DNA from 2 places in the Streptomyces sp. NPDC104202 genome. Region 1 is predicted to be linked to the other one. Evidence: riboswitches for the same ligand, from Rfam matches in the RefSeq annotation. Region 1 holds a riboswitch; the other holds the start of a gene.
The links. A riboswitch is a leader RNA that binds a small molecule or an ion and turns the genes downstream of it on or off. The one in region 1 is predicted to bind glycine.
Positions count from the first base shown of each region.

Region 2: linked by a shared signal. The riboswitch ahead of gcvT (glycine cleavage system aminomethyltransferase GcvT) and the one ahead of gcvP (aminomethyl-transferring glycine dehydrogenase) in region 1 are both predicted to bind glycine.

Region 1 covers NZ_JBVJMN010000099.1:1,864-13,138, reverse strand. The annotation lists gene gcvP (aminomethyl-transferring glycine dehydrogenase) at 1-1,845, opposite strand, end outside; glycine riboswitch at 2,025-2,124, opposite strand; gene ACZ60W_RS35900 (PRC-barrel domain-containing protein) at 2,238-2,603, shown strand; gene ACZ60W_RS35895 (DNA polymerase IV) at 2,702-4,090, opposite strand; gene ACZ60W_RS35890 (MerR family transcriptional regulator) at 4,175-4,792, opposite strand; gene ACZ60W_RS35885 (bifunctional nuclease family protein) at 4,985-5,458, opposite strand; gene ftsR (transcriptional regulator FtsR) at 5,512-6,255, opposite strand; gene ACZ60W_RS35875 (FHA domain-containing protein) at 6,285-7,226, opposite strand; gene ACZ60W_RS35870 (DUF881 domain-containing protein) at 7,306-8,370, opposite strand; gene ACZ60W_RS35865 (small basic family protein) at 8,376-8,708, opposite strand; gene ACZ60W_RS35860 (DUF881 domain-containing protein) at 8,705-9,631, opposite strand; gene ACZ60W_RS35855 (sugar phosphate nucleotidyltransferase) at 9,733-11,275, opposite strand, start outside.
Region 2 covers NZ_JBVJMN010000019.1:999-12,273, reverse strand. The annotation lists gene ACZ60W_RS15010 (FAD-dependent monooxygenase) at 142-1,362, shown strand; gene ACZ60W_RS15005 (L-serine ammonia-lyase) at 1,598-2,968, opposite strand; gene ACZ60W_RS15000 (serine hydroxymethyltransferase) at 3,122-4,381, opposite strand; gene gcvH (glycine cleavage system protein GcvH) at 4,414-4,794, opposite strand; gene gcvT (glycine cleavage system aminomethyltransferase GcvT) at 4,872-5,996, opposite strand; glycine riboswitch at 6,157-6,256, opposite strand; gene ACZ60W_RS14985 (AAA family ATPase) at 6,415-7,077, shown strand; gene ACZ60W_RS14980 (enhanced serine sensitivity protein SseB) at 7,198-7,938, shown strand; gene ACZ60W_RS14975 (enhanced serine sensitivity protein SseB C-terminal domain-containing protein) at 8,042-8,833, shown strand; gene ACZ60W_RS14970 (ABC transporter permease) at 9,186-10,223, shown strand; gene ACZ60W_RS14965 (ABC transporter substrate-binding protein) at 10,334-11,275, shown strand, end outside.

The sequences.
Region 1 (11,275 bases):
CATGACCGCGGAGGCGGCGTTGGTGCCGTGCGCGGAGGACGGGATGAGGCAGACCGTGCGCTGCTCGTCGCCGTTGGCGCGGTGGTAGGCGCGGACCGCGAGGAGGCCGGCCAGCTCGCCCTGGGAGCCGGCGTTCGGCTGGATCGACACCTTGTCGTAGCCGGTGACCTCGGCGAGGCGCTCCTCCAGCTCGGTGATGAGCGTGACGTAGCCCTGGGCCTGCTCGACGGGGGCGAAGGGGTGCATCTGCCCGAACTCGGGCCAGGTCACCGCCTCCATCTCGGTCGTGGCGTTGAGCTTCATCGTGCAGGAGCCGAGCGGGATCATGCCGCGGTCCAGCGCGTAGTCGCGGTCGGCCAGCTTGCGCAGGTAGCGCAGCATCGACGTCTCGGAGCGGTGCGCGTGGAAGACCGGGTGGGTCAGGTACGAGTCGGTGCGCAGCAGCGCGGCCGGCAGCGCGTCCTCGGTGACGGCGTCCAGCGCCTCGACGTCGGCGGTGACGCCGAAGGCGCCCCAGACGGCGGCGAGCTGCTCGCGGCCGGTGGTCTCGTCGCAGGAGATCGACACGCGGTCGGCGTCGACGCGGAAGAGGTTGACGCCGGCCTCGCGGGCGGCGGCCACGACCTCGTCGGCCTTGCCCGGGACGCGGGCGGTGAGGGTGTCGAAGAAGGTGCCCTGGGTGAGCTCCACGCCGCCGGCGGTCAGGCCCGCGGCGAGGATGGCGGCGTACCGGTGAGTGCGCTGGGCGATCTGCCTCAGGCCGTCCGGGCCGTGGTAGACGGCGTACATGCCGGCCATGACGGCGAGCAGGACCTGCGCGGTGCAGATGTTGCTGGTCGCCTTCTCGCGGCGGATGTGCTGCTCGCGGGTCTGCAGCGCGAGGCGGTAGGCGCGGTTGCCGTCGGCGTCGACGGAGACGCCGACCAGGCGGCCGGGGAGGGAGCGCGCGTGCTTGTCCTGGACGGCCATGTAGCCGGCGTGCGGACCGCCGAAGCCCATGGGCACGCCGAACCGCTGGGTCGTGCCGACGGCGATGTCGGCGCCGAGCTCGCCGGGCGAGGTGAGCAGGGTCAGCGCGAGCAGGTCGGCGGCGACGGTGACGATCGCGCCGAGCCCGTGGGCCTGGTCGACGACGGCCTTGATGTCACGGACGGCACCGGAGGCGCCGGGGTACTGGAGGAGGACGCCGAAGACGCCGCGCTCGGCGACCTCGGCCGGGATGCCCTCGGAGAGGTCGGCGACGACGACCTCGACGCCGGTGGGCTCGGCGCGGGTCTCGATGACGGCGATCGTCTGGGGCAGGGCGTCGGCGTCGACGAGGAAGACGCCGTTCTTGACCTTGCCGACGCGGCGGGACAGCGCCATGGCCTCGGCGGCGGCGGTGCCCTCGTCGAGGAGGGAGGCGCCCGAGGTGGGCAGGCCGGTCAGGTCGGCGACCGTCGTCTGGAAGTTCAGCAGGGCCTCCAGGCGGCCCTGGGAGATCTCCGGCTGGTAGGGCGTGTACGCCGTGTACCAGGCCGGGTTCTCCATGACGTTGCGGAGGATGACCGGCGGGGTGAAGGTGCCGTAGTAGCCGAGGCCGATCATCGGGGCCAGGACCTGGTTGCGGTCGGCGAGCGAGCGCAGCTCGGCGAGGACCTCGGCCTCGGTGCGCGCGGAGGGAAGCCCCAGCGCCTCGGTGTTCTTGATCACGTCCGGCACCGCGGCGGCGGTGAGCTCGTCGAGCGAGCCGTATCCGACCTGGGCGAGCATCTTGGCCCGCGCCTCGGCGTCGGGGCCGATGTGCCGCTGCTCGAACGGGATGCCCTGCTCGAGCTCGGAGAGCGGAATGCGGTTGGCGGTCATGTACGGAGGCCTCCTGGTCGTCACGACCTGCGAGGGGCACCACGGCGCGGGTACCCGGACGGCCTCCCCCTCTGTCATCTCAACCTGAGAGTTTCACCGGCACGCCTCACGGCACGCCGGCTTTCACCGTCGGTGAGAGCGGGACACCGTCGGGCATCCGCTCTGCTTTCCAGAGTGACCTCGTCCGCGCGGTACAGGGGCCTGAGAGATTCCGGGGAGGATTTGCTCCTTCGGCGCCCACCGGAAGGTTTCTCCGGGGGACTCTCCCGCACGGGGTCGACAGCCACAGCCAGCCTACCAGCGCGGTTGTGGCTGCCATCGCTCAAGTGGCCGACATCCCAGTTGTGCACTTTGGTAGGGGTGTAGAGCAGTTGCGACCAGTTGGAGGGACCGTGCAGACCGACATCGATCCGCGCAGCCTGATCGGCCGCAAGGCGTACGACCGGAACGGACACAAGATCGGCACCGTGGACGAGGTGTACCTGGACGACGCGACCGGCGTCCCGGAGTGGGCCGCGGTCCGCACCGGACTCTTCAGCCGGGACGCGTTCGTGCCCCTGGACCCGAGCGACCTGCTCGACGACGGGCTCCACATCCCCTACGAACGCGCCCTCATCAGGGACGCCCCCGACTTCGGCGTGGGCCGTCACCTCTCCCCCGAGCAGGAACTCCAGCTGTACCGCCACTACAGCCTCGCCCTGCCCCCGCCCCCCTCCGACCACCCCGACACCGACTTCGGCCGGCTCGCCGGCTCCTGACGCTCCGCGCCCCGGCCCTCCCCCACCCGCGGGCGGGCCGAGCCCGGCCGCCCCGGTCCGCGGCGACCGGCCCGCCCGTCCGCCGCGGCGGACGGGGCCTATCCCACGAGCGGCAGCGGTTCCCCCGCCACCAGGTCGGGATCGTCCACGGCGAACGTCCGAACCCGCCCCGGGGCGGTCGACCCAGGTTCTTCGAACCGGACGGTGACCCGTCCGAGGCCGCTGCCCTGCACCCAGCCGGGACCGTGGACCGCGTGCCGGACGTCGTGCCCGGGCGCCCAGTGGCGCTCCACGGGCTCGGGCGCCCCACCCGGCCCCTCGGCACCATCCGCATCGCCCGAGGCGCCCTCGGGGGTGCTCAGGGCCGTGGAAACGCCCTCGTCGGGCGCCGGCTCACCGACCCCCTCCGCCGCGCCGGCCGCCTGCGCGAAGAGGTCCTCCTGCGTGTAGTCCGCCAGCCCGCTCACCCCGACGCCGAGGAGCCGTACGCCACCGGTGGTGTCCACCGCCTCCAGGAGCCGTCCGACGGCCTCGCGCACGACGGCGGGATCGTCCGTGGGACCCCGCAGCGTCTCGGACCGGGTCAGCGTCGAGAAGTCGTAGCGCCGGACCTTCAGGACGATCGTCCGGCCCGAGTGGCCCGAGGCCCGCAGCCGCCCCACGCACCGGTCGGCGAGCCGCTCGACCTCCACCCGGATGCGCACCCGGTCGTGCAGGTCCACGTCGAAGGTGTCCTCGACGGAGACCGACTTGGCGTCGCGCTCGGCGACCACGGGCCGGTCGTCGTGGCCCAGGGCCATCCGGTGCAGCGACGCCCCGTGCGCCCGCCCCAGCAGCCGCACGAGCTCGTCCTCGCCCGCCTCCGCGAGGTCGGTCACCGTGGTCATCCCGGCCCGCCGCAGGTGCTCCCCGGTCGCCGGCCCGACACCCGGCAGGATCCGCACCGACCGCGGGCCCAGCAGCTCCCGCTCGGTGCCGGGCTCGATCAGGACGAGGCCGTTCGGCTTGGCCTCCTCCGAGGCGATCTTCGCGATCATCTTCGACCCGGCGAGCCCCACGGAGCCGGTCAGCCCCGTCGTCGCCAGGATGTCGGCCCGCAGCCGCTCCCCCGCGGCCCGGGCGCCCGCGCTGTCGTCGGCGACCCCGCCGGCCTCCAGGTCCACGAACGCCTCGTCGAGGCTGAGCGGCTCCACGAGCGGCGAGAGCCGGCCGAGCAACTCCATGACCTGCTCGCTGATCGACCGGTAGAAGGCGAAGCGCGGCACCAGGTAGGCGGCGTTCGGCGCGAGCCGCCGCGCCTGCCCCATCGGCATCGCCGAGTGCACCCCGAAGCGCCGCGCCTCGTAGGAGGCGGTCGCGACCACGCCCCGCGGTCCCAGCCCGCCCACGACGACGGGCTTTCCGCGCAGGCTCGGCTTCGCCGCCTGCTCTGCGGCGGCGAAGAACGCATCCATGTCGAGATGCAGGATCGTCGGCGCGGCTCTCACGGTTCCGATGCTGCCTTACGCCACTGACAACGGCCCCGTACCCGGGCGGCCGGTCCACCCGCCACCGGCCGGCACGGGGGTCGCTCAGACCGCCTTGTCGCGCCGCCGCCGGGCCAGCTCGTCGCCCGGGTTGTGCCCGACGAGCGTCTCGCCCGTGTCGACCCGCTCCCCGTGCAGCTGCGAGAGCGCCGACTCCACGTCCCGCCACACCACGCCGACGGCGATGCCGAAGACGCCCTGCCCGCCCTGGAGCAGGTCGACGACCTCGTCCGGCGAGGAGCACTCGTACACCGTGGCGCCGTCGCTCATGAGCGTCATCCGCTCCAGGTCGCGAAAGCCCCGGGCGCGCAGGTGCTGCACCGCCGCCCGGATGTTCTGCAGGGCCACCCCGGTGTCCAGGAACCGCTTGACGATCTTCAGCACCACGACGTCGCGGAAGCTGTAGAGGCGCTGCGTCCCCGACCCGTACGCGGGCCGCACGCTCGGCTCCACGAGCCCCGTGCGCGCCCAGTAGTCCAGCTGCCGGTAGGTGATCCCGGCGGCCGCGCAGGCCGTCGGTCCCCGGTACCCGATCGTCTCGGCCGTCACGTCCGCATCCGCGTCCGTCCCGAAGTCGCCCACACTGCCGTGAAGCGGATACGGACCGCTCCCCCCGGACACGCGTCCGAGCGAGCTCCCTGCCGTACCGTCCGCGCTGCTCATCACGCCGACCCTCCGTCCTTGACCTGCCCACACGAAGGTAGGCAGTCACTCGGGGTGCGTCAACGATCGCCACACTCGGCACGCCGAGTGATAATCACCCTGAGAGTGGTTTCCCGTGTCCCTCTCCGGGGAAAGGCTACTCGAATGCCCTGACGGCACCCCGGGAACGGCCTCCGGACGGAGCGCCTCGCCTCACTGGCTGTTGGTCCCGAAGTCCTCCGGTGAGATCTGGTCGAGGAACTCGCGGAACTTCTCCACCTCGTCCTCCTGCTCGTCCGGAATCGCGATGCCGGCGTCGTCCAGCACACCGTCGCTGCCGAAGATCGGCGTCCCGGTCCGCAGGGCCAGCGCTATCGCGTCGGACGGGCGCGCGCTCACCTCGACGCCGCTGGCGAAGACCAGCTCGGCGTAGAAGACCCCGTCGCGCAGATCCGTGATGCGGACCTCGGTCAGCTCCTGTCCCACGGCCTCCAGCACGTCCTTGAAAAGGTCGTGCGTCAGCGGCCGCGGCGGCGCCATCCCCTGCTGGGCGAAGGCGATCGCGGTCGCCTCCCCCGGTCCGATCCAGATGGGGAGGTACCGATCGCCTCCCACTTCACGCAGGAGCACGATCGGCTGGTTGGAGGGCATTTCCACCCGGACACCCACAACGTCGAGCTCGTTCACACAGCAACCCTAGGACGTGCTCGACCGGTTTGGATAGTCGGGCCCCTCCGGGCTCACTGCAGGCGGATGCCCAGAGCCGTCTGCACCAGGGCCGCGTGCAGCCGCACCGACTGGACCGCCAGCTCCTGCGCGGTGGCCTCCGCATGGGCCCTGGTCTGCGGGTTCCGGTGCCGGCGCAGCGGCGCGACCACCTGCTCGATGAGCCCCGCCTCCCGGTCCGCGGCCGCCTTGACGGCCCGCAGGTGCCGGGGTTCCAGACCGAATCTCCCCAGGTCCGCGACGAGCCGGGCGACGGTCACGGTCTCGGCGTCGTAGCCCCCGCCCTCCGCCTCGGCGATCAGACCGTACGACTCCCACGCGGCGAGCTCGGCCTCGGTCACCTCCGCGGCGGCGATCAGCTCCGCCCGCCCGATCCGCGCGGCGGTCGGCGGCTCCGCGTCCTGTTCCCACGCCCCGTCGAGCAGGTCGCGCCGGCGCCCGGGCGCCGGGAGCGGGATCTGCTCGCCCCGCGCGAGGGCGTCGAGGTGCTCGCGGATGACCTTCAGCGGAAGATAGTGGTCCCGCTGCATCCGCAGGATCTGGGCGAGCCGCTCCACGTCCTGCGGGCTGAACTTCCGGTATCCGGAGGCCGTACGGCGGGGCTCGACCAGCCCCTCGGCCTCCAGGAACCGGATCTTGGAGATCGTCACTTCGGGAAATTCGTCACGCAACTGGTTCAGCACCGTGCCGATGCTGACCAGCCGGTCGCCCGCGGCGGCGGTGCCGGATCCGGCACCGCCCGTCGGTGTTCGCAACATGGACCTTCCCTGAAGGCTTCTCCGAGGCGTCACACGCCCCGCTGGCTCGAGTAGAAGACCAGCCGGTACTTGCCGATCTGCACCTCGTCGCCGTTGGACAGAACGACCGAGTCGATCGGCTCACGGTTGACGTACGTGCCGTTGAGGCTGCCGACATCGGCAACGGTGAAGCTGCCGTCCTGCGCCCGCCGGAACTCGACGTGCCGCCGGGAGACGGTGAAGTCGTCCAGGAAGATGTCGCTCTGCGGGTGACGCCCGGCCGTGGTCAGCTCACCGTCGAGCAGGAACCGGCTGCCGGAGTTCGGGCCCCGGCGCACCACGAGGAGCGCGGAGCCCAGCGGCAGCGCCTCCACGGCCGCCAGCGCCTCCGGGGAGAGCGACGGCAGCTGCGTCTGACCGGTGACCTCGGCGTCGTACGCCTCGAGCCCCGAGATGGAGATCGTGGACGTCGTCTCCGACGCGCGCTCGGCGGCGACTCCGCCCCGCAGCGGCGTACCGCAGTGGGAGCAGAAACGACTGTCGGCCGCGTTGCGGTGACCGCACCTCGTACACACCGGCATGGACGCGTCCTCCTGCCGCGGCATCCCCGCGGAGGTCTGTGTCGCGTACGGGTCGGGGGTAAACCCTCCACCCGTACTTGAGGTTGATGGTTCTCCGAAACCTATGCGGGCGGCCCCGGCGGGGTCAACAGACGACGCGCCGTACGCGCCCGGAACGTCACCGCCCTGGCCACCGACCTCATCGCGGAAGAGCGGGCGTTCGCCACCCTGCTCCTCGCCCTGGGCGTGGCGCGACGCGCGGTGCTTGGCGTTGCCGCCGTCCTCGCGTCCGCTCTTGCCGAACAACTTCGCAAAAAAACTCACGGGCGATTCCCCTTGACCGAAACAGACCCGCCCGTGGGGCAGGACGAACCGAGATCCATCACACCTGCCGACCCGGACACCTTCACAACGTCCGCAGCCTCCGGACAGTTTCCACCAAGCACCACCGTTGTGGTGCGCCGACCCCCCGCAACGTCATGCCCTTGTCGCGGGACCCCTCCGCCCCCTCTCACTGCGAGGACGACTGAGCGTAGTCAGGCCGCTTCGCGGGTCGCAAGGCATCGACGACGATCTTCGCCGACCGCTCCACCGTGGCCGTGGCCTGCTCCTTCTCCAGGGTCTGCACGACACCGCCGGGGATGTTGAGCGCGGGCTCGAGATCCTCCGGCTTGCCGATGACCTTGAAGACGTACGGAGCGGCCACCTTCGTTCCATCGATGCGCATGTCATCGCCGCTACCGGTGAAATAACTGTCCGCGACCACGCGCACACCGTTGACCTGGATCGCCTCGGCGCCCGCGGCCCGGAGCTCCTGGATCGCGTCGAGCAGCATGTCCGACTCCACCGCGCCGCCGGGGTCCCCGATGGTCAGGGTGACTCCCGGACCCTGGGCGGCGACCGTGCCGGCCAGGATGCCGAGCTGCTGCTCCTTCTCCTGGGTCTGCCGGCGCGCCTCCTCCGCCTGGTCCGAGCTGGACTCCAGCTCGGAGCGCTGCTTCTCCAGCCGGGACTGCTCGTCCTCCAGGCGCTGCGTGCGGTCGTCGAGTTCGTCGAGGATGCGCACCAGGTCCTCCTGGCGCGCCCCGCGCAGCGCGCTGTTCTCGCTGGTCGAGGAGACCTGGATGGCCAGACCGAGACCGAGCACGAACAGCAGGAGGGCCACGATGAGTTGCGCGCGCGTCACCCGCGGCGGCCACAGCGCGGACGCCAGCCTCCGCCGGCCGCCCGACTCGCCCCCGGAGGCCGCGGAGGCCCCGGACGCCGCGTCGGGCGCGGACGCCGCCGGCGTTCCGGCCGGGGGCACGTCCGTACGCGGCATCTCCTCGGGAGGCAGTTCCCCGGCCGCGGCCGGGTCGCCGACGGGAGCCTTCGCAACCTCGGGCGCCTTCGGCAGCTCGGGCTCGCGGACGGCCCCGGGCGTCCGGGGCTCCTCCGGCGTCCGTCGGCCCTCGTCGTCCAGCGGGACCGCGGACTCGTCGGGCCCCTCGTGGTCTCCGGGCTTATGTGGACCCTGGGGGTCCAGGGGGCCCTGGGGACTCCGCGGATCCTGGGGGTTCAGGGGGTTCTCGCTCATCGGCCTCACGCCCGGAACACGTGGCGCCGGATGGCGGCCGCGTTGGAGAAGATCCGGATGCCGAGCACGACGACCACACCGGTCGACAGCTGCGCGCCCACGCCCAGCTTGTCGCCGAGGAAGACGATCAGCGCGGCCACGACCACGTTCGACAGGAACGAGACCACGAAGACCTTGTCGACGAAGATCCCGTCGAGCATGGCCCGCAGACCGCCGAAGACCGCGTCGAGGGCGGCGACCACGGCGATCGGGAGATAGGGCTCGACCACCGCCGGAACCTCGGGGCGGACCAACAGTCCGACCACGACTCCGACGATCAGGCCCAGTACGGCGATCACGATGTGCCCTTCCCTGTGTCTGCCGTGGCCCGACCGGACGGCGTCGCCCCGGCCCCCCTCGGCTCTGCGGTACGTACGGCCAGGCTCGTCGCGGCCGGCAGGCTGACGTCGCCCTCGGCCGTGATGGCGCTCCTGATCCCGAAGTTCTCCACCAGCGCGTGCAGGTACTGCCCGTCGGCGCTGTCCTGGAACGCGGTGCTCAGCCGCTGTCCGTCCCCGATGGCGAGGACGGTGTACGGCGGCACCAGCGGCTTGTTGTCGACCAGTATGGCGTCGCCGGCGGCCCGGATCGCGGAGAGCGACGTCAGCCGCTGCCCGTTGATCGCGACGGCCTCGGCGCCCGACTCCCACAGCCCGTTGATCACCCGCTGCATGTCCCGGTCGCGCACCCGGCCCGTGTCGGAGAAGCCGCTGCTCTCGCGCGGCCCGCCGCCACCGCTGTCGGTGCCCTTGGCGTCGTCGACGACGAGCTTCACACCGGGCCCGTGCACCGGCGTCGCGCCCGACAGCAGTGCCACGAGCTCGGCCTGGTCGCCGCCGTGCTCCTGGAGCGCCTCCCGCTGACGGTTCCCGACCTCGGTCCGGATCCGCTCGACGTCCCGCGCCAGCCCGTCCGCCGTCGAGGTCTCGGCCTCGATCCGGTCGATCAGCTCCTGCCGCTCCTTGGCGACGACCGGCGCGGAGATCCGCGCCTCGGCCGCGCCCACGGTCACCACGGCGGCCGCGAGGACCAGACCGGCGGCGACGCCGAGCTTGGCCCGCAGGCTGCGGGGCAGCCCACCGCCCTCGGCGGCCCGCCGGGCCGTGGCCTCCGCGTACCCGTCGTCCAGCGCGTGGTCTATGACGTTGTTCAGCAGCGACATCGACGCGTCCGGGCGCGGCGGTGGTGATCCGGTGCTCCGAACGGGGGGCTGCTGCGACATGCCGCACATCGTCGCACGTCGCACGGCCTACCGCCGAATGGCCCCCGGAACGGGCCGGGAGGCACCCCGAGAGGCGCCTCCCGGCCGGTCGTCGCGAACGGTCAGCGACCTGCGCTGTCGACCACCTCGGCCCACTCGTCGAGCAGGGCCTGCGCGGAGCTGTCGTCGGGGCCCTCGGCCCACAGATGGGTGACGGCCTCCGCGGGGTCGGGCAGCACCATCACCCAGCGCCCGTCGGCCTCGACCACCCGCACGCCGTCGGTGGTGTCCACGGACCGGCTGCCCGCCGCCTCGACCACCCGTCGCATGACGAGCCCCTTCACGGCCCACGGGGTCGGGATGTCCTTCTTGAGGACGTGGGCCCGCGGGATCCGCGCGTCGATCTGGCTCAGCGTGAGCTGGGTCCGCGCCACGAGCCCGAGGAGCCGCACGAAGGCGGCCGACCCGTCGAAGACGCTGCTGAACTCGGGCACGATGAACCCGCCGCGCCCGTCACCGCCGAAGATCGTCGACTCCTCCCGGCCGACCCGGGTGAGGTCGTCGGGCGAGGTCGTCGTCCACTCCACCTGCGTGCCGTGGTAGGCGGCCACCTGCTCCGCGATCCGGGTCGTCGTCACCGGCAGGGCGACCCGCCCGGACCTGCGCTCGGCCGCCACGAGGTCGAGCAGCACCAGCAGTGCCCGGTCGTCCTCGATGATCCGTCCGCGCTCGTCCACGAGCGAGAGCCGCTCGCCGACAGGGTCGAACCGCACACCGAAGGCGGCCCGCGCCGACGCCACGATCTCCCCGAGCCGGACGAGACCGGCGCGCCGGCTCTCCGCGGACTCGGTGGGCCGGGACTCGTCGAGTCCGGGGTTGATCGTCAGCGAGTCGACCTGGAGCCGGCCGAGAAGGCTGGGGAGCACGAGCCCGGCACTGCCGTTGGAGGCGTCCACGACCACCTTCAGGCCCGCCTCGGCGATGCCGGAGGTGTCGACGTTGCGCAGCAGGGACCCGGTGTACGAGTCGAAGACACTGGCCGGGAAGGACAGGTCGCCGATCTCACCGGGGAAGGCTCTCCGGTACTCCTGCCGCGCGAACACCCGGTCGAGCTTGCGCTGCCCGCCCTGGGAGAGGTCCGCCCCTCGTTCGTCGAAGAACATGATGTCCACGGAGTCCGGCACGCCGGGCGAGGTCCGCACCATGATCCCGCCGGCGCTTCCCCGCGCGGTCTGCTGCCGCGCCACCGGCAGCGGCACGTTCTCCAGGTCCCGTACGTCGATGGCGCTGGCCTGGAGCGCGGAGATCACCGCGCGCTTCAGCGCACGGGCACCGCGGGAGTGGTCGCGCGCGGTGGTGACCGTCGCGCCCTTCTTGAGCGTCGTGGCGTACGCCCCCGCCAGCCGGACGGCCAGCTCGGGGGTGATCTCCACGTTGAGGATGCCGGAGACGCCGCGGGCCCCGAAGAGATGGGCCTGGCCGCGGGACTCCCAGATGACCGAGGTGTTGACGAAGGCGCCGGCCTCGATCGTCTTGAACGGGTACACCCGGACGTTGCCCTGCACGATCGACTCCTCGCCGATCAGGCACTCGTCCCCGATGACGGCCCCGTCCTCGATCCGGGCGGCCCGCATGATGTCGGTGTTCTTCCCGATCACGCAGCCG
Region 2 (11,275 bases), on a different contig from region 1:
AGCCCCGGGCGTGACCCGCGTTGCCGGGGGCCTGCGGGCCGCCCATGCTCGGGGTGCGGCGGACGGCCGGGACGCGGGGGGACCGCGGCCGGCGACGCCGACGGTGCCGACACAGCAGCGACGCGGAAGGCGGTCTCAAAGGTGCGGTTCGGGGATCTGGACGAGTGGGGAGCGGAGGAGCGGCCGCACGTCTCGGTGGTCGGCGCCGGCATCGGCGGACTGACGCTGGCCGGTGCGCTCTCCTCCATGGGCATTCCGTACACGGTGTACGAACAGACGCGGCGGCTCGCGGAGGTGGGGGCCGGGGTCCAGCTGTCGCCGAACGCGGTCCGGCCGCTCCTGCGGCTCGGCCTCGGCCCCGCCCTGCGCGAGCGGGCGGTGGCGATCGAGGCCATGGAGGTCCGGGGGTGGAGCGGGCGGCCGATCGCCCGGACGCCGCTGGGTGCCGCGTGCGAGGGGATGTTCGGGGCGCCGTACTACGCGGTGCACCGCGCGCATCTGCACGACGCGCTGCTCTCGCTGGTCGAGCCCGGCGCCCTCAAGCTGGGCGAGCGGCTGAGCGGGGCCCGCGAGACGGGCCCGGCCGGGGTGGCGCTGGCCTTCGAGGACGGCACGGTCCGCGACGCGGAGCTGGTGGTGGGCGCCGACGGCATCCACTCGACGGTCCGCGAGACCTTCCGGCGCGACGAGCCGGTCTTCTCGGGGCTCGGGATCTACCGGGGCCTGGTGCCGGTGGACGCGCTCCCGGACACGGCCCGCGAGCCCCTGGTGCGGCTCTGGCTCGGTCCGGGCGGGCACTTCGTCTGCTACCCGGTCGCGGCGGGGGAGTACCTGAGCTTCGCGGCGACCGTGCCGATGGCCGATTCGCCGGGCGAGTCCTGGTCGGCCCCCGGCGACCCGGAGGCGCTGCGCGCGGTCTTCGGCGGCTGGACGGGGCTGGTCGCGGACGTCGTGGCGGCCGTGGAGACGACCCACCAGTGGGCGCTGCACGACCGTCCGCCGCTGGAGGTCTGGTCGTCGCGGCGGCTGACCCTGCTCGGCGACGCGGCCCATCCGATGCTGCCGTTCATGGCGCAGGGCGCCAACCAGGCGGTCGAGGACGCGATGGACCTGGCGGCCTGTCTGGCCGATCCGGCGGCGGCGACGACCGCGGCCCGGCTGGACCGCTACCAGTCGCTGCGGATCCCGCGCACGGCGGAGATCCAGCGCGGTTCGCGCGGCAACGCGGGCATCCTGCACCTGCCCGACGGGCCGGCGCAGCGGCGCCGGGACGCCCGGATGGCGGTGCACGCCTCGCTCCGGGACCGGGCGATGCTGTACGCGCACGAGACGGGCAGGAGCGTGGTGCCGGCCCCGGCGTGATCGGGCTATCGGCCCGGACCTATGGGGCGGCCCTGTCCGCGACGGTCTGCTCGACCCGGCTGCGCAGCCGACGCACACCGCACAGCGACGATCTTCTTCTGCGAGCCCCTCGCTCCGTCGCGCCCGGACGTCTACGTGCTCTGGGTGCGCTACCGACCCGGGCCCCGGCCCGGGCGGCGGCGGCCGCCCGGCCCGGGGAACGCCGGACGGCCGGCGGGCCGCCCGCGGAACGGGCTCAGCACTCGATGATGTTCACCGCGAGACCGCCGCGCGCGGTCTCCTTGTACTTGACGCTCATGTCGGCGCCCGTCTCCTTCATGGTCTTGATGACCTTGTCGAGGGAGACCAGGTGGCTGCCGTCGCCGCGCATCGACATCTTCGCCGCCGTGACGGCCTTGACCGCGGCCATGCCGTTCCGCTCGATGCACGGGATCTGGACCAGGCCGCCGACCGGGTCGCAGGTCAGGCCCAGGTTGTGCTCCATGCCGATCTCGGCCGCGTTCTCCACCTGCTCCGGGGTGCCGCCGAGGACCTCGGCGAGCGCGCCGGCCGCCATCGAGCAGGCCGAGCCGACCTCGCCCTGGCAGCCGACCTCGGCGCCGGAGATCGACGCGTTCTCCTTGAAGAGCATGCCGACCGCGCCGGCCGCCAGCATGAAGCGGACGATGCCCTCGTCGTCGGCGCCGGGCACGAAGTTCGTGTAGTAGTGCAGGACGGCGGGGATGATGCCGGCCGCGCCGTTCGTCGGGGCGGTGACCACCCGGCCGCCCGCCGCGTTCTCCTCGTTCACGGCCATCGCGTAGAGGGTGATCCACTCCATGGCGTGCATCTTCGGGTCGCCCTCGGAGCGGAGCTTGCGCGCCAGGTTCGCGGCGCGCCGGCGCACCTTCAGGCCGCCGGGCAGGATGCCCTCGCGGGACATGCCGCGCGAGACGCAGGACTGCATGACGCGCCAGATCTCCAGGAGGCCCGCGCGGATCTCGTCCTCGGTGCGCCAGGCCTTCTCGTTCTCCATCATCAGCGAGGAGATCGACAGGCCGGTCTCCTTCGCGAGGCGGAGCAGCTCGTCACCGGTGCGGAAGGGGTACTTCAGGACGGTGTCGTCGGGGACGATCGGGTTCTCGCCCCCCACCGCGTCCTCGTCCACGACGAAGCCGCCGCCGACGGAGTAGTACGTCTTCTCCAGGACGAGCCCGCCCTCCGCGTCGTACGCGAAGACCGTCATGCCGTTGGCGTGGTACGGGAGCGCCTTGCGCCGGTGCAGGATCAGGTCGGCGTCGAAGTCGAACGGGATCTCGTGGGCGCCGAGCAGGTTGATCCGGCCGCTCGCCTTGATCCGCTCGAACTCGTCGTCGGCGGTCTCGACGTTCACGGTGCGCGGCGAGTTGCCCTCCAGGCCGAGGAGGACCGCCTTGGGGGTGCCGTGGCCGTGGCCGGTGGCGCCGAGCGAGCCGTACAGCTCGGCCCGTATCGCCGCCGTGTGGGCCAGCAGCCCCTCGTTCTTCAGCCGGCGCGCGAACATCCGCGCCGCGCGCATGGGGCCCACCGTGTGGGAGCTCGACGGGCCGATGCCGATCGAGAACAGGTCGAAGACCGAGATGGCCACGGAAGGACTCCTTGTGGGGGGCTAGACGCCGTTGTCTGCCGGGGTGGTGCAGAAGAGCGTGCGGCGGGGCGTGACGACAAGAGCGGGGGCACCGCGCTCACTGTCCGGTGTGCGCGGTGCCCCGGAGCTTCGTACGAACAAAAGCGTACGAAATTACTTCAGACCGGGGTACAGCGGGTGCTTGTCCGCCAGCGCGGTGACCCGGGCCTTGAGGGACTCGGCGTCGAAGCCGGGCTTCAGGGTCTCCGCGATGATGTCGGCGACCTCGGCGAAGTCCTCGGCCCCGAAGCCGCGGGTGGCGAGCGCCGGCGTCCCGATGCGCAGACCCGAGGTGACCATCGGCGGGCGCGGGTCGTTCGGAACGGCGTTCCGGTTGACCGTGATGCCGACCTCGTGCAGACGGTCCTCGGCCTGCTGGCCGTCCAGCTCGCTGTCGCGCAGGTCGACGAGGAGCAGGTGCACGTCCGTGCCGCCGGACAGGACCGAGACGCCGTGGGCGGTGACGTCGTCCTGCACCAGGCGCTCGGCGATGATGCGGGCGCCGTCCAGGGTGCGCTGCTGGCGCTCCTTGAACTCCTCCGAGGCCGCGACCTTGAAGGAGACGGCCTTGGCCGCGATCACGTGCTCCAGCGGGCCGCCCTGGAAGCCGGGGAAGACCGAGGAGTTCAGCTTCTTCGCGAACTCCTTCTTCGCCAGGATGATGCCGCCGCGGGGGCCGCCGAGCGTCTTGTGCGTGGTGGAGGTGACCACGTCCGCGTACGGGACCGGGTTCGGGTGCAGACCGGCCGCGACCAGGCCCGCGAAGTGGGCCATGTCGACCCACAGGTACGCCTCGACCTCGTCGGCGATCCGGCGGAACTCGGCGAAGTCCAGCTGGCGCGGGTAGGCGGACCAGCCCGCGATGATCACCTTGGGGCGGTGCTCCTTGGCGAGGCGCTCGACCTCGGCCATGTCGACCAGGCCGGCCTCGTCCACGTGGTAGGCGACCACGTCGAACTGCTTGCCCGAGAAGTTCAGGCGCATGCCGTGGGTCAGGTGACCGCCGTGCGCCAGGTCCAGGCCCAGGATCGTGTCGCCCGGCTGGGCGATCGCGAAGAGGGCGGCCTGGTTCGCGGAGGCGCCGGAGTGCGGCTGGACGTTGGCGTACTCGGCGCCGAACAGGTCCTTGATCCGGTCGATCGCGATCTGCTCGGCCACGTCGACGTGCTCGCAGCCGCCGTAGTAGCGGCGGCCCGGGTAGCCCTCGGCGTACTTGTTGGTGAGGACGGAGCCCTGGGCCTCCATGACCGCGACCGGAGCGAAGTTCTCCGAGGCGATCATCTCGAGGGTGGACTGCTGACGGCGGAGCTCGGCGTCGACGGCGGCGGCGACGTCGGGGTCCAGCTCGTGGAGGGGAGTGTTCAGAAGCGACATGAATCGATCCCTAAGGGGTCTCGGGCCCGGTCTCAGTTCCCGGCGGAGAACGCGGTGTACTCGTCGACGGTGAGCAGGTCGTCCGGCTCACCCGCGACGCGCACCTTGAACAGCCAGCCACCCTCGAACGGAGCCGTGTTCACCAGGGACGGGTCGTCCACCACGTCCTGGTTGGCCTCGACGACCTCGCCCGTGACGGGGGAGTAGAGGTCGCTGACGGACTTCGTCGACTCCAGCTCGCCGCAGGTCTCGCCCGCGGTGACGGTGTCGCCGACGGCGGGGAGCTGGGCGTAGACGACGTCACCGAGCGCGTTGGCGGCGAACTCCGTGATGCCGATCGTCGCGACGCCGTCCACGGCGTCCGACAGCCACTCGTGCTCCTTGGTGTAGCGCAGCTGCTGGGGGTTGCTCATGACCTGATTCTCCTGGATCGGGGGAGTACTGATGAACGTGGGTCTTACGGGGTGAGACGCGGAGTGAGACGGATGCGTCACTTCTGGCGCTTGTAGAACGGCAGCGCGACGACCTCGTACGGCTCGTGGGCGCCGCGGATGTCCACACCTACACCCTCGGTGCCCGGAGCGGCGTGCGCCGCGTCCACGTAGGCCATGGCGATCGGCTTGCCGAGCGTCGGGGACGGGGCGCCGGAGGTGACCTCGCCGATCACCACGCCGTCCTTGACGACGGAGAAGCCGGCCCGCGGGACCCGGCGGCCCTCGGCGACCAGACCGACCAGCTTCCGCGGCGGGGCGGTCTCGGCGCGCTCGGCGGCCTTCTCCAGCGCCTCACGGCCGACGAAGCGACCCCCGTTGGTCGTCTTCTCGAACTTCACGACGCGGCCGAGGCCGGCGTCGAAGGGGTTCAGGGCGGTGGTCAGCTCGTGGCCGTACAGCGGCATGCCCGCCTCCAGGCGGAGCGTGTCGCGGCAGGACAGACCGCAGGGGATCAGGCCGACCGGGGCGCCCGCCTCGGTCAGGGCCTTCCAGACGCCCTCGGCGTGCTCCGGCTCGAGGAACAGCTCGAAGCCGTCCTCGCCGGTGTAGCCGGTGCGGGCGATCAGCGCGGGGACGCCCGCGACCGTGCCCGGCAGGCCCGCGTAGTACTTCAGCCCGTCCAGGTCGGCGTCGGTGAGCGACTTCAGGATGCCGGGGGACTCCGGGCCCTGCACCGCGATCAGGGCGTACGCGTCGCGGTCGTCGCGGACCTCGGCGTCGAAGCCCTCCGCGCGCGCCACCAGCGCGTCCAGGACGACCTGCGCGTTCGAGGCGTTGGCGACGACCATGTACTCCGTCTCGCCCAGCCGGTAGACGATCAGGTCGTCGAGGATGCCGCCGTCCTCCCGGCAGATCATCGTGTAGCGGGCGCGGCCCGGGCCCACCGTGGAGATGTTGCCGACCAGCGCGTGGTCGAGGAGCTCGACGGCCTGCGGGCCGGTGACGGTGATCTCGCCCATGTGGGAGAGGTCGAAGAGCCCGGCCCGGGTGCGGACCGCGTTGTGCTCCTCGCGCTCGCTCGCGTACCGCAGCGGCATGTCCCAGCCCGCGAAGTCGGTCATGGTCGCGCCCAGCGAACGATGCAGGGCATCGAGGGCGGTCAGACGGGGGGCAGTGGTCATGGGGTGGCTCCCGGGTCCCAAGGGCGTGATCGGTGACGAAAACACATGACGGGCGAGGACGTCCTCCCCATCTGTCATGGAACCTGAGAGGTTCACCGAGGGCATCCTCGGCTTGCACCTTGGGTGGGGACACGCGAGGTGTCCCGCTTTTCAGATCTGCCTCATCCGCGCGGTACGGGGCCTGAGAGATTCAAGGGAGGGTCTTGCTCCTTCGGCGTCCGGACGCGCTCGGCTGTCCGGAACTCTCCCGCGCGGATTCGAGCGGCCGGTATGCGATTGTGTGGCGACTGTGCGCGCCTGGCGCGCACATCATTGCACGCGGTGTCGGCGGGGCAAATCGCTTGTGTGCCATTACCGTTTCTTTACACTTCTTGGGCAAGGGTCTTCTCAGGTCTCGTGAGACCCGACTGGGGGAGCGATGAGGATCCAGCACACCGGCGCGTACGCGGCCGGCACCGGCATACCGTCCCAGCGTGCCCGCGCCCGGACCCGCCGCCGCGGCCGCCTCCTGCGCGACCTGCGCGAGCGCGGCGGCCGGGGCCCCCGCGCCCTCACCTTCGCCGCCGGTGACCTCGTGGTCGTCTCCGGGCTCCCCGGCAGCGGCAAGTCCACCCTCATGCGCCGCGCCGCCGAGGGCCACGGCATCGACTCCCAGGACGCCCGCGAGCGCTGGGAGGCCCGCATGCCCCGCCTCCTGCCGTACGCCGTCTACCGCCCCCTCGTCCGGCTCGCGCACTACGCCGGACTCCGCCGCGCCCTGCGCTCCGGCGCCAGCGTGACCGTCCACGACTGCGGCACCCAGTCCTGGGTGCGCGGCTGGCTCGCCCGTGAGGCCCGCCGCCGCGGCCGCGCCCTCCACCTCGTCCTGCTCGACGTGACCCCCGACACCGCCCGGGCCGGCCAGCGCGCCCGTGGCCGCGGCGTCTCCGCCTACGCCTTCGCACGCCACCGCAGAGCCGTCGGCCGGCTCCTGCGCGCCGCCGAGTCCGGCGGCCTCCCGCCCGGCTGCGCCTCCGTGACCCTCCTCGACCGCGAGGCCGCCGACACCCTGCGGCGCATCTCCTTCCGCGAGGCCGCCTGACAGCCCCCGGCCCCGTAAGGGCCCGTACCCTTCCCTTTTGGCCACGGCGGCGCCGGGGCGGCGTTAGGGTGCTGCCGGGCGGCCGGTGCGGCAGGCCGTGCGAGAAGGGGAAAGGCGACCGTGGACGTGACGTGGCCGGGCAACGAGCTCGAGGAGGCCCTTGCCGCCTCACTGGGCAACCCCGCGGCGGGCGGACGGCTCGTCGAGGTGCTGGGCCGCAGCGCGGTCTGGGTGCCCCTGCCCAACGGCGGCGGCCCCGACAGTCCCGACCTGGACCTGCCCACCCTGGAGATCGACGGCGCGGCCTACGTCCCCGTCTTCAGCTCCGAGCAGCAGTTCCTCGCCTGTGTCGGAGCCCACATGTCCTTCGCGGTGGCCCCCGCCCGTGACTTCGCCCGCGGTCTTCCCCCGCAGCTCGGCATCGCCGTGAACCCCGGCGGCACCGTCGGCGTCCCGCTGCCGCCGCCGGCCGTGGCCGAACTCTGCCGCACCGGCCGCACCCCGCTCGACGGCCCCGCCTCCGGCGGCCGCGTCCGGCTCTTCGAGCCCGACTGGCAGGACGACCCGGTCGACTTCCTCGCCGCGGCCTCCGCCGAGTTCGAGGCCACCGGCGTCGTCACCAGCGCCCGGCGCGCGCTCGCCAGCGTCGAGGGCACCGAACCCGCCCTCTTCGTCGGCGTCCAGCTGGCCGCCTGGGACGGCGTCGACCGCAACGCGCCCCTGGACGCCCTCGGCAGGGCCCTCGGCCGCGTCGAGGTCGCCTGGCCGGTCAACCTCATCCTGCTCGACATGGCGCAGGACCCGGTCGGCGACTGGATGCTGGAGCGGGTCCGCCCGTTCTACCAGCGCGCCGCCGTGTGAGCGGGCGCCTGTTTAAGCTGAACTGGCCGGTGGGCCGAACGGACTCGGCAGCGGCACGCACGCCGCGCGGACACGGTGGACGGAAGAGGGGCGGGGACCCATGGTGAGCGCGTCAGGCACCGCGGCGGCCGGAGAGGTCGAGCGCATGCTGCGCGAGGTGGCGCCCGGACGCTACGACGCGTACGAGCAGCTGCTGCACGCCCTCGCCGACGGCGAACTCCGGATGCTGCTCTGGCACGGATCGGCCGGCTCCGCCGACGCCCAGTACGGGAACATGGAGGTCGACGGCTTCGGCTACGCCCCCTGCGTCACCTCCGCCCAGGAGCTCGCCGCCTCCGGCTGGAACCGCGGCCACGAGGTCGTCACCGGCCGGGACATCGCCCGCGCCCTCTATCCCGACCGCTGGGGCGTCTGGCTCAATCCGCACGCCCCCGGCGGCGGCGTCGGCATCCCCTGGGCCGACCTGCGCCGGATCGCCACCGGCCTCGACCGGATGCCCGCGGGCCCGCTGCGCGTCACCGAGCCCGCGCTGGAGATCCCGCAGTTCTACGCCCTGCTCACGCAGAACGCGCACCGCACCCCGGTCGTCCGCTCGCTGCGCCGCGGCTGGGTGCAGCCCGCGCTCGGCTCCCCGTACCTCGTCGTCGGCCTCGACCTGTACGACACCTCCGCGGCCGCCGTCGACACCGTCCGCGCGATGATGCGCCAGTCCATCGGCTCCGTGCCCGACGGGCTGCCCGTCTCGACGGTCGCGCTCTCCGATGCGTACGACCCGGTGGCGCTCTGGCTGCGCGCGAACGCCCGCCCCTTCTACGACCGCGAGGCCCACGCCGGCCGCGCCGCCGCCCCCGCCCCGGGGTACGGATACCCGCCGGCGACCCCGTCCGGATACTGAGACGCCTCCCTTCTTCACCCGTGCCCCGGGGGCCCCGCCGGAGCCCCTCGTTCGCCCCAATTGATGAGGTCGAAAGCGCTGTTGGGCGACATGCCCGATTGTGGCGAAGAGGACCCGAGATGGTCCGCTCACGCGATCACGACGTCCGGATAACGGAAGTCGCAGCACCGCATCACGTTTGAGCAAACATTCCCCGTCAGGGCTGGCGGGTGATCGCGAGCGCGTTGAAGACTCCCCGGAACACCGGGCGTTCGGCTCCTTTCGAGCAGGTGCCCAGCAGGTTGTTCCACCGAGCCGCTACCCGCGGCGGGCAAGGGCCGGCTACCGGCGGCCGAGAGGGGTCCTCACCACGATGACGGCACCACTGCACGAGACGAGTGCGGGCGAGGCGACCGCCACCGTCGACGGCGCGCCCGACGCATCCGGCATTCCGGACACCCCCGGCACCCCCGGTGCCGCCGCCAAGGCGATCGAGGGCCGCTCGCCCTGGATGATCGCCTGGACGCGCCTCAAGCGCGACAAGCTCGCCCTCGCGGGCGCCTTCGTCGTCATCTTCCTCGTCCTGGTCGCGATCTTCGCCCCGCTCATCGTCGGACTCCTGGGCCACCCGCCCGACGAGTTCCACGAGGACCAGATCGACCCGCTGTTCGGCACCCCGATCGGTTCGTGGGGAGGCGTCAGCTCCGACTTCCTCTTCGGGGTCGAGCCCGTCAACGGCCGCGACGTCTTCAGCCGCGTCGTCTACGGCGCCCGGATCTCGCTGCTCGTCGCCTTCCTGGCGGCGGTCTTCGCGGTCGTCCTCGGCACCGTCCTCGGCATCATCGCCGGCTACTTCGGCGGCTGGATCGACGCCGCCCTCAGCCGGGTCATGGACGTCATGCTGGCCTTCCCGCAGCTGCTCTTCACGATCGCCCTCGTCTCGGTGCTGCCCAACGAGTTCCTCGGCCTGGACGGATCCGGCGTCCGCATCGCCGCCCTCGTCCTGGTCATCGGCTTCTTCGGCTGGCCCTACGTGGGCCGCATCGTCCGCGGCCAGACCCTCTCGCTGCGCAACCGCGAGTACGTCGAGGCCGCCCAGAGCCTGGGCGCCGGCCGCCTCTACATCCTGCGGCGCGAGCTGCTGCCGAACCTGATCGCCCCGATCACGGTCTACGCGACCCTCATGATTCCCACCAACATCCTCACCGAAGCGGCGCTCAGCTTCCTCGGCGCGGGTGTGAAGCCTCCCACCGCTTCCTGGGGGCAGATGCTGTCGACGGCCATCACCACCTATGAGTCGGACCCCCTGTTCATGGTGATCCCCGGCCTCGCCATCTTCATCACCGTTCTGGCGTTCAACCTCTTCGGCGACGGCGTGCGTGACGCGCTCGACCCGAAGGGCTCCCGCTGACCGTTCGCCGACGACACGCAAGACCCGCCCCTGCCGCTGGCGACAGGAGGCCCATCCCCAATCGGCGGACCGCCGTTTCGGCCGCCACTATCCCGGAGGTTGTTGGACCCATGCTGAAGAGCTCCCAGCGCAGAATCGCCGCGGGCGCGCTGCTCGCCGCGGCCACCATGGTCGTCACGACCGCCTGTGGCGGCGGCAACGGCGGCGGCGGCGACAAGGGCACGTCCGGCGCCGCCGGCTTCAACGCCGGTGTGAACAAGGTCGCCAACGCCTCCGACAAGAAGGGCGGCGAGCTGAAGTTCATCGGCTCGCAGGAGGCCGACAACTGGGACCCGCAGCGCGGCTACTACGGCTTCGTGTGGGACTTCGCCCGCTACTACACCCGCCAGCTCGTCACCTTCAAGGCCGAGCCGGGCGCCGCCTCCACCGAGCTCGTCCCCGACCTCGCCACCGACTCCGGCAAGGTCTCGGCCGACGGCCTCACCTACACCTTCACGCTGAAGGACGGGGTGACCTGGGAGGACGGCAAGCCGATCACCTCCAAGGACATCAAGTACGGCATCGAGCGCATCTGGGCCCAGGACGTCATCTCCGGCGGCCCGATCTACCTCCAGCAGGTCCTCGACCCCAAGGGCGAGTACAAGGGCCCGTACAAGGACACCTCCGCGGACAAGCTCGGCCTGAAGGCGATCGAGACCCCGGACGACAAGACCATCGTCTTCAAGCTGCCGGTCGCCAACGGCGACTTCCTGCAGATGCTGGCCATGCCGGCGGCCTCCCCGGTCCGCCAGGACAAGGACACCAAGGCCAAGTACGGCCTGAAGCCCTTCTCCTCCGGCCCGTACAAGTGGGACTCGTACACCCCCAACAAGTCCATCAAGCTCGTCCGCAACGACAAGTGGGACGCCAAGACGGACACCGTCCGCAAGGCCCTGCCGGACAAGATCAGCGTCACGTTCACCACGAACGCCGACGACATGGACAACCGCCTGGTCGAGGGCGAGTACGACCTCGACATCAACGCCACCGGCGTCGGCGCCGCCGCCCGCCAG